DNA from 3 places in the Dermacoccus sp. SAI-028 genome. Region 2 is predicted to be linked to each of the others. Evidence: predicted binding sites of a transcription regulator. Region 2 holds the regulator's gene; each other region holds the start of a gene.
The links. Region 2 encodes HrcA, which represses chaperone genes, less so after heat shock. Its sites were predicted from a motif close to TTNGCACTCGNNNNNNNCGAGTGCNAA; they were not measured.

Region 1 (3,275 bases), 420 kb from region 2:
ATGTACTCGCCGGTCGCGGCGTCGAGGCCCTGGCCGACGGGCAGTTCGCGCACCTTGGAGACGGCGACGTAGCCCTCGAGGCCAGCGTTCTCGGCGATCCAGCGCAGCGGCTCCGCGATGGCCTTGCCGACGAGCGTGGCACCCGTCGCCTCGTCACCCTCGAGCGAGAGGGAGTCGAGAGCAGACGACGCGTGGATGACGGCCGAACCACCACCCGCGACGATGCCCTCTTCGATGGCCGCACGCGTGGCCGCGATGGCGTCCTCGATGCGGTGCTTCTTCTCCTTCATCTCGACCTCGGTGTGCGCACCGACGGCGATGACGCAGACGCCGCCGGCGAGCTTGGCGAGGCGCTCCTGGAGCTTCTCGCGGTCCCAGTCGGAGTCGGTGCGCTCGATCTCGGACTTGAGCTCCTTGACGCGGCCCGCGACGTCATCAGCGGCGCCGGCGCCGTCGATGATCGTCGTGTTGTCCTTCGTCACCTGGATGCGGCGTGCCTGGCCGAGCGAGTCGAGGTCGGCGTTCTCGAGCTTGAGCCCGACCTCCTCGGCGATGACCTGGCCACCGGTGAGGATCGCGATGTCCTGCAGCATCGCCTTGCGGCGGTCGCCGAAGCCGGGGGCCTTGACGGCGACGACGTTGAACGTGCCGCGGATCTTGTTGACGACGAGGGTGGAGAGGGCCTCGCCCTCGATGTCCTCGGCGATGATGAGCAGCGGCTTGCCGGACTGCACGACCTTCTCGAGGACGGGCAGCAGGTCGGCGATGGCCGAGATCTTGCCCTGGTTGATGAGGATGTAGGCGTCCTCGAGGACGGCCTCCATGCGCTCGGGGTCGGTGACGAAGTACGGCGAGAGGTAGCCCTTGTCGAACTGCATGCCCTCGGTGTACTCGAGCTTCGTCTCGGCGGTCGAGGACTCCTCGACGGTGATGACGCCGTCCTTGCCGACCTTCGCGAACGCCTCACCGATGAGGCCACCGATCGTCGCGTCCTGAGCGGACAGCGAGGCGACCTTGGCGTAGTCGTCCTGACCGTCGACGGGGCGCGCGTTGGCGAGCAGCTGGTCGTTGATGGCCGTGACGGCCTTGTCGATGCCGCGCTTCAGGCCGGACGGAGCAGCGCCCGCAGCGACGTTGCGCAGGCCCTCCTTGACGAGCGCCTGGGCGAGAACCGTCGCGGTCGTCGTACCGTCACCGGCGACGTCGTTCGTCTTGGTGGCGACCTCCTTGGCGAGCTGCGCGCCGAGGTTCTCGTACGGGTCCTCGAGCTCGACCTCGCGGGCGATCGTCACACCGTCGTTCGTGATCGTGGGGGCGCCCCACGCCTTGTCGATGACGACGTTGCGGCCCTTGGGGCCGAGCGTCACCTTGACGGCGTTGGCGAGCGCGTCGACACCGCGCTCGAGGGACTTGCGGGCGTCGTCGTTGAATTCAAGCGTCTTGGCCATGGTTCAACCTTTCGTTCGAAGGCGCCGCGCGGCGCGTGACGCGCGCAGCGGAAGAGTGTGGGGTGCGAGTGAGAGGAAAGGACGAGCCCGGCCCGGCCGTCAGACCTGAGCCGGGCTCGTCGTCACCTGCTGGCTCGACGGATCGTCAGGAGACGACCGCGAGCACGTCGCGAGCGGAGAGGATGAGGTACTCGGTACCGGCGAACTTGACCTCGGTGCCGCCGTACTTCGAGTAGATGACCTTGTCGCCGACGGCGACGTCGACCGGAACGCGGTTGCCGTGGTCGTCGATGCGACCGGGGCCGACGGCGATGACCTCGCCCTCCTGCGGCTTCTCCTTGGCGGTGTCCGGGATGACGAGGCCGGAGGCCGTGGTCTGCTCGGCCTCGACGGCCTTGACGACGATGCGGTCTTCGAGCGGCTTGATGTTGACCGACACGGTAGGACCTTCCCTTTCGCAGACCGCCCGATCTTCTCGGGCGGGACGGATGCTTTCGTTCCCTGGCCACACCACCCACCGGTGGCGGTGTGGCATGCATGTGGGCCGACATCGCCTCGCCGTCGCGGGGGTCGAGGGATGAGCTCACTGGCACTACCCAGGGGTGAGTGCTGGAACCGAATCTAGTAACGCCGTTGGCACTCGGTCAAGCCGAGTGCCAACTCGTTTCCGATGTTCGCCCACAGCGCATCGGGGGCTGCTCCGAGGGCCCCCGATGACACAATGGCGGCCATGGATGCGAGCGTCGTGCACGAGTTGTTCACCGACGACGGACGCGCGCTGCTCGCCTCGCTCCCGCCCTACGAGGAGAAGAACGTCGTCATGCTGACGACGCGGCTGCGCGCCGCAGGGCACTCCCCCGAACTCGTCGCCGCTGCGCTCACCCAGTCCCGGCTGCGGGCCAGGGCCGTCGACAAGTTCGGTGATGCGGCGGCGTCGATGTTCTTCACCCCCGACGGCCTCGAACAGGCCACGCGCGCACCCATCGCCCGTCTGCACGCGCAGCGGTTCCTCGACGCCGGGGCGAGCCTCGTCATCGACGGTGGCTGCGGAATCGGTTCCGACGCCGTCGGATTCGCGCGAGCCGGGCTCGACGTCATCGGCGTCGAAGCGGATCCGGAAACCGCAGCCCTGGCCGCTCAGAACCTCGCGTCGTTTCCCGGCAGTCGCGTCGTCACGGGGCGGGTCGAGGATGTCGCGGCTTCGCTCGACCAAGCCGGGGCCGCCTGGTGGTTCGACCCGGCACGCCGCACGCCCGGCGTCGCCGACATCCGCGGGCGCACGAAGCGCACGTTCTCCCTCGCGGCGCTGACGCCGACCTGGGAGCTGATCCAGCACGTCGCGGCTGCCGCCCCCGCGGCAGGCGCCAAGCTCTCGCCGAGCCTGGCCCATCACGACGTGCCGAGCGGTTGCGAGGTCGAGTTCGTCTCCTACGCCGGCGGCGTCGTGGAGGCGAGCGTGTGGTGGGGCGCCGCCGTCCGTGACGTCGGCAGAACTGCGACGATCGTGCGCCCCCGGCCGGGCGGCCCGAGGTCGTCCGGCGATCGCGTCCCGCCCGACGTCCTGCACGTCATCGAGGCCGACTTCGACGGCATCGACGCCGCGCCCGCAAGCCGCGCGTCACTGGGAGCGTACTTCTACGAGGCCGACAAGGCGTTGACGCGCAGCGGCCTCGTCGGGGCGCTGCTCGACGCCACGGGCGGCCACGAGTTCACGCCTGGACACGGCTACGTCACGGCCGATGCGCTCGTCGACATCGGGCTGCTGGGGCGCGCCTACCGCGTGCTCGACTCCGTGCCGCTGCACGAGAAGACGCTGCGCGCCTACCT
Region 2 (3,275 bases):
CGACGCGCGCCTTCGCCCCGGGGACGGCGAGCGAACCGGACGCCGTCCGCCCGGCCTGCGTCTGCTGCTCGGCGAGGCGCGCGGCGGTGGCGGGTCGGGGCGCAACGAGTGTCACGGGTTCGCCGTCGACGAGGAAGCCGGCGCCGAGCGGAAATCCGCGGGCCTTGCCGAAGCGGTCCTCGAGGAAGACGACGTGCTGCCCGCCCGACTTCTCGACGCGCACGACGGCGCCGACGTAACCGCTCTGGGCGTCCTCGACGACGACGTCGAGCTCAGCGGGCACCTCGCGCGAACGCCCACGTCGAGGCGCGCGCCAATCGCCGGAGAGGACGTCGGAGCCGTAACGGTCGGTCATGGCGATCAGGGTAGAACCGCCCACCGACAACCGCCGTCGCGGCGCGCCGAGAACGATGGCCGCGGGCGCAGCCAGGCGCCCGTCGCGGCGTCGCCGAGGGCCGGGGAGCGCGCGCCTGCCGACCGACGGACGATGGACGACGGCGCGAGGGAATCGCCCGCGACGCTGTGGGCGAACACACCCCGCATGATTTGGCACTCGCTCGGCGTGAGTGCCAATCTTGGACGGACTGCAGATCGAAGGACGGTATCGAGGCGCGGGAGGTGAGCGCATGAGCGACGAACGGCGGCTCGAGGTGCTGCGCGCCATCGTGCAGGACTATGTCGCGACGTCCGAACCGGTGGGTTCGAAGGCGTTGCTCGAACGTCATCAGCTCGGCGTCTCCGCCGCGACGATCCGCAATGACATGGCCGCCCTCGAGGACGCCGGTCTCATCTCCGCGCCGCACACCTCGGCCGGTCGCGTGCCCACCGATGCCGGCTACCGAATCTTCGTCGACCGCCTCAGCCAGGTGCGGCCGCTGAGCGCGACACAGCGTCGAGCGATCGAGACGTTCTTGCGTCAGAGCGTCGACCTCGACGACATCGTCGAGCGCACCGCCCGGCTGCTCGCCACGCTGACGAACCAGGCGGCCGTCATGCAGTACCCGTCGCTGCGGCGCTCACGGGTGCGGCACATCGAGCTCGTGCCGGCCGCCGAGGGGCGCCTGTCGCTCGTCGTCATCCTCGACTCAGGTCGCATCGAGCAGCGTCTCGTCTCCGTCGCCTCCGCCGACGACGAGCGCCTCGTCCAGACGCTGCGAGCGCGCGTCAACGAGGTCTCCGGCGCGCGGTTGCTCACCGAGGCCGCCGCGGCCATGACCGAGCTGGGCGCGGAGTTCGAGCCGGGGCAGCGTGCGGACGTCGACACGATCGTCGCGACGATCGCCGCGGTGTTCGCCGAGGACCGGGAGGAGCGCGTCGTGCTCGCGGGGACGGCGAACCTCGCGCGTGCCGGGCTGCGCGACGACGCGGGCCTCAGCGTCAGCCGTGTTCTCGAGGCGCTGGAGGAGCACGTCGTCCTCATGCGCCTCATCAGCACACGCGACGACGATCCGACGCACGAGGTGACCGTCCGCATCGGCGCCGAGAACGACTTCGCAGGCCTCGAGTCGACCTCGCTCGTGACGACGGCCTACGGCAGCGACGCCGTCGCGACGCTCGGCGTGCTCGGCCCGACCCGCATGGACTACCCGCAGACGATGGCGAACGTGCGCGCGGTCGCCCGCTACGTCTCCGAACTTCTCGAGCAGTGATGGCTCGGGCGCACCACGACCACATGAGTGATGAAATCTTCACCCGTCGAAAGCAAGGATGCTCGTGAACGACTACTACGCCGAACTCGGTGTCACGCGTGAGGCCTCCGTCGAGGAGATCAAGCGCGCCTACCGCAAGAAGGCCCGCAAGCTGCACCCCGACGTCAACCCCTCCCCGGAGGCGGCCGAGGAGTTCAAGCGCGTCGGGCAGGCCTACGACGTGCTCGGCGATCCGCAGAAGAAGGCGGCCTACGACCAGGGCGTCGACCCCTACGCGCCCGGCGGTGGCGCCGGGTTCAGCTTCAGCGACATCATGGACGCGTTCTTCACGGGGGGTGCCGCAGGGGGAGGCGGCGGCCCGCGCAGCCGCGTCCAGCACGGCCAGGACGCGTTGCTGCCGCTCGACATCCAACTCGCCACGGCCGTCTTCGGCGGCGAGCAGGAGCTGACGTTCGACACGGCCGTCGTCTGCTCGACCTGTCATGGCGACGGTTCGCGTCCCGGCACGGGCAAGCACACGTGTGACGTGTGCGGCGGTGCGGGGCAGACGCAGCAGGTGCAGCGCAGCTTCCTCGGCCAGGTGTTGACGTCGCGTCCGTGCACCGCGTGCCAGGGGTACGGCGACATCATCGACAGCCCGTGTTTCGAGTGCGACGGCAACGGCCGCAAGCGCGACACGCGCACCATCACGATCAAGGTACCCGCCGGCGTCGACACCGGCACGCGCATCCAGCTGCGTGGTGAAGGCGAGGTCGGCCCCGGCGGCGGCCCCGCCGGTGACCTGTACGTCGAGGTACGCGTCGAGAAGCACCCGATGTTCCAGCGTCAGGGCGACGATCTGCACTGCTCGCTCGAGCTGCCGATGTCGGCCGCGGCGCTCGGCGCCACGGTGCCGTTCGAGACGCTCGACGGCTCGCGCGACATCGACATCAAGGCCGGCACGCAGCCCGGCGACGTCATCACCCTCAAGGGCCTCGGCGTCACGCGGCTGCGCACCGACAACCGCGGCGACCTGCTCGTGCACGCCAACGTGCGCACCCCGAGCAAGCTGACGGCCGAGCAGGCCGACCTGCTGCGTCAGTTCGCCGAGTCGCGCGGAGAGGACTCGCCGGCGCCGAAGTTCCAGCCCGTCAACCAGGGCCTGCTCGGCAAGCTGCGTCAGGCCTGGAAGGGCTGAGGCGTGACCGCGCACCTCTACTTCGTCGCACCCGGCGCTCTGTCCGACGACATGGCGCCGGGTGCACCCGTCGTGCTCGCGGGTGACGAGGGACGCCACGCCGTCACCGTCAAGCGGATGGGTGTCGGTGAGCAGATCCTGCTCGCCGACGGCGAGGGCCTCGTCGCGCACGCCGTGGTCGCAGAGACCACGAAGGGCGAGCTGACGGCGCACGTGAGCGAGGTGACGCGCGAGACGCCGCCGGCGGTGACGTTCACGCTCGTCCAGGCGCTCGCTAAGGGTGATCGCGACCTGCAGGCGGTGGAGGCGGCGACGGAGCTCGGCGTCGACGCCGTCGTGCCGTGGCAGGCGGAGCGTTCCATCGTGCAGTGGAGGGGTGAGCGCGCCGAGAAGGCCCGCCGTAAATGGGTGGCGCAGGCCGAGGCGGCCACGAAACAATCACGACGGGC
Region 3 (3,275 bases), 580 kb from region 2:
AGTTCTTCGAGCAGGGCGTTGGTGCGGCTGAACGGCTTGCTGCCGAAGAAGCCGCTGCGGGCCGACAACGGTGAGGGGTGGGCCGACTCGACGGTCGGCGTGTCGCCGAGATGCGGCGCGAGTGAGCGCGCGTCGCGCCCCCACAGGATGGCGACGAGGGGCTGCTCGCGCTCGACGAGCGCGTTGATCGCCGTCGCGGTGACGTGCTCCCAGCCCTTGCCGCGATGGCTCGCCGGCTTGCCGGGCTGCACCGTCAGGACGCGGTTGAGCAGCAGCACCCCCTGATCGGTCCACGCCGACAGGTCACCGTGCTCGGGTGGGGTGATATCGAGGTCGTCGTGCAGTTCGGTGTAGATGTTCGCGAGGCTGCGGGGGATGGGCCGCACGTCGGGTGCGACGGCGAAGCTCAGGCCGATCGGGTGCCCGGGCGTCGGGTACGGATCCTGGCCGACGACGAGGACGCGCACCTCGTCGAACGGCTGCGTGAACGCGCGCAGCACGGCGTCGCCCGCAGGCAGGTAGCCGCGCCCCGCGGCCACCTCGTCACGCAGGAACGCCCCCGCGGCGGCGATGTGCTCGGCGGCGGGCGCGAGGGGTTCGACCCAGCTCGGGTGGACGAGTTCGTCGTACGGACGAGGCATGTGTCCAACCTATCGCGCGGGTCTGACAACCCGCCCCGAGCGCGGTTGGAACGGGCCGGGCGGCCTCGTATCCTGAGCGGATGGCCATGATCGAGACCCCCGCGGGTGCCCACGTGCCCGGTGACGCCGACGCGCCCGGGCTGAGCGAGCGCGACCGTGCGATGCTCGCCTTCGAACGCGAGTGGTGGAAGCTGCCCGGCGCCAAGGAAGCGGCGATCAAGGAGCGCTTCGGGCTGACGAGCACGCAGTACTACCAGCAGCTCAACAAGCTCGCCGACACCGAGGCGGCGCTCGCCGCGGATCCGTTGCTCGTCAAGCGGATCCAGCGACGCCGCGCGGGGCGTCGACGCACCGTCTGAACCGCGGCTCAGCGCGCCGCCACGTCCCCGCATGTCGCCGCTCTCGTGGCGCCGCAGCCCATCTTGGCAGCCGCACGACAGACGTCGGGGTGCCGCTATGAGCGAACAACACGCGGGTGCGTGCGCGGAGGGTTTGCACTCGGTGGGGGCGAGTGCTAATCATGGGGTTAGCACTCTGATCGTGAGAGTGACAAAAGCCTGACTGCAGCAGTGAGGGTTCGGGGCGCGCCGACATGACCGGCGCGTGATCGGGCCCGTCCGTCGCGGGCGCTGATGTGGTCGATCCGAACGTCACGTGGAGGAACCACAGCCATGGCCAAGACCATTGCTTTCGACGAGGAGGCCCGTCGCGGCCTCGAGCGCGGCATGAACACGCTCGCCGACGCCGTGAAGGTGACCCTCGGCCCCAAGGGCCGCAACGTCGTGCTGGAGAAGAAGTGGGGCGCCCCCACGATCACCAACGACGGTGTCTCGATCGCCAAGGAGATCGAGCTCGAGGACCCGTACGAGAAGATCGGCGCCGAGCTCGTCAAGGAAGTTGCGAAGAAGACCGACGACGTCGCCGGTGACGGCACGACGACGGCCACCGTCCTCGCCCAGGCGATGGTGCGCGAGGGTCTGCGCAACGTCGCGGCCGGCGCGAACCCGATGGCGCTGAAGCGCGGCATCCAGACGGCCGTCGACGCCGTCAGCAAGCAGCTGCTCGAGCACGCCCAGGAGATCGAGACGAAGGAGCAGATCGCTGCGACCGCGTCCATCTCCGCCGCTGACCCGCAGATCGGTGAGCTCATCGCCGAGGCAATGGACAAGGTCGGCAAGGAAGGCGTCATCACGGTCGAGGAGTCGAACACGTTCGGCCTCGACCTCGAGCTGACCGAGGGCATGCGCTTCGACAAGGGCTACATCTCGGGCTACTTCGTCACCGACACCGAGCGCATGGAGGCCGTCCTCGACGACCCGTACATCCTCATCGTCAACTCGAAGATCTCGAACATCAAGGACCTGCTGCCCGTCCTGGAGAAGGTCATGCAGTCCGGCAAGCCCCTCGCGATCATCGCCGAGGACGTCGAGGGCGAGGCCCTGTCGACGCTCGTCGTCAACAAGATCCGCGGCACGTTCAAGGCCGTCGCCGTCAAGGCTCCCGGCTTCGGCGACCGCCGCAAGGCGATGCTCGGTGACATCGCTATCCTCACGGGCGGCCAGGTCGTCTCCGAGGAGGTCGGCCTCAAGCTCGAGTCGACCGAGCTCGACATGCTCGGCCGCGCCCGCAAGATCGTCGTGACGAAGGATGAGACGACGATCGTCGAAGGTGCTGGCGACGACGAGCAGATCAAGGGCCGCGTGGCGCAGATCCGCGCCGAGATCGAGAACTCCGACTCCGACTACGACCGCGAGAAGCTGCAGGAGCGCCTCGCGAAGCTCGCCGGCGGCGTCGCCGTCATCAAGGCGGGTGCCGCGACGGAGGTCGAGCTCAAGGAGCGCAAGCACCGCATCGAGGACGCTGTGCGCAACGCGAAGGCAGCCGTCGAGGAGGGCATCGTTGCCGGTGGTGGCGTCGCGCTCATCCAGGCGACGAAGGACGCCGAGTCGGCCTTCTCCGCTCTCGAGGGCGACGAGGCGACGGGTGCGAACATCGTTCGCGTCGCTGCCGAGGCTCCGCTCAAGCAGATCTCGACGAACGCGGGCCTCGAGCCGGGCGTCATCGTCGAGAAGGTGCGCTCGCTTCCCGCCGGTCAGGGTCTGAACGCTGCGAGCGGTGAGTACGTCGACATGATCGCCTCGGGCATTATCGACCCGGCGAAGGTGACGCGTTCGGCGCTGGAGAACGCTGCGTCCATCGCGGCGCTGTTCCTCACGACCGAGGCCGTCATCGCTGACAAGCCGGAGAAGAACGCCGGCGCTGACGCTGCGGCGGGCATGGACGGTGGCATGGGCGGTATGGGCTTCTGACAAAAGCACGTACGCCACGGCTGGCGCCCCCCGAGCGAATGCGAGGACGGGGGCCGGCCGGAGCGGAGTGTGAGGAAGAAGCCCGAGAGAGCATGGGCTTCTGAGAAAGCGCGCCTCCACGGGCTGACGCCCGCCTGAGTGAATGCTCGGGCGGGCGTCAGCCTTTTGTCGTCCAGGGAGCACTTCCTCTCGCGATGTTGCCCGGGATTCGGGGCGCCGCGCCTCGAATCGCGGGGCAACATCGAGGCGGTTGACATGCGCATCTGCGCATATGAAACTAAGTGCATGTCGTTGCAGCATGCGTTGCTCGTGTCCCTCGCCGAGC

Region 1: groES (co-chaperone GroES) is a predicted target of HrcA. The motif match lies at 2,082-2,108, and genes of this name have one in related genera.
Region 3: groL (chaperonin GroEL) is a predicted target of HrcA. The motif match lies at 1,133-1,159, and genes of this name have one in related genera.

Annotation. Positions count from the first base shown of each region.
Region 1 is NZ_SMFS01000001.1:2,335,397-2,338,671, forward strand. Features, by position in the region: gene groL (chaperonin GroEL) at 1-1,448, opposite strand, end outside; gene groES (co-chaperone GroES) at 1,594-1,887, opposite strand; gene EDC82_RS10640 (class I SAM-dependent methyltransferase) at 2,179-3,275, shown strand, end outside.
Region 2 is NZ_SMFS01000001.1:1,914,741-1,918,015, reverse strand. Features, by position in the region: gene EDC82_RS08740 (DUF3097 domain-containing protein) at 1-355, opposite strand, end outside; gene hrcA (heat-inducible transcriptional repressor HrcA) at 627-1,649, shown strand; gene dnaJ (molecular chaperone DnaJ) at 1,714-2,826, shown strand; gene EDC82_RS08725 (16S rRNA (uracil(1498)-N(3))-methyltransferase) at 2,830-3,275, shown strand, end outside.
Region 3 is NZ_SMFS01000001.1:2,492,111-2,495,385, reverse strand. Features, by position in the region: gene EDC82_RS11305 (uracil-DNA glycosylase) at 1-641, opposite strand, end outside; gene EDC82_RS11300 (DUF3263 domain-containing protein) at 722-1,000, shown strand; gene groL (chaperonin GroEL) at 1,313-2,950, shown strand; gene EDC82_RS11290 (PadR family transcriptional regulator) at 3,236-3,275, shown strand, end outside.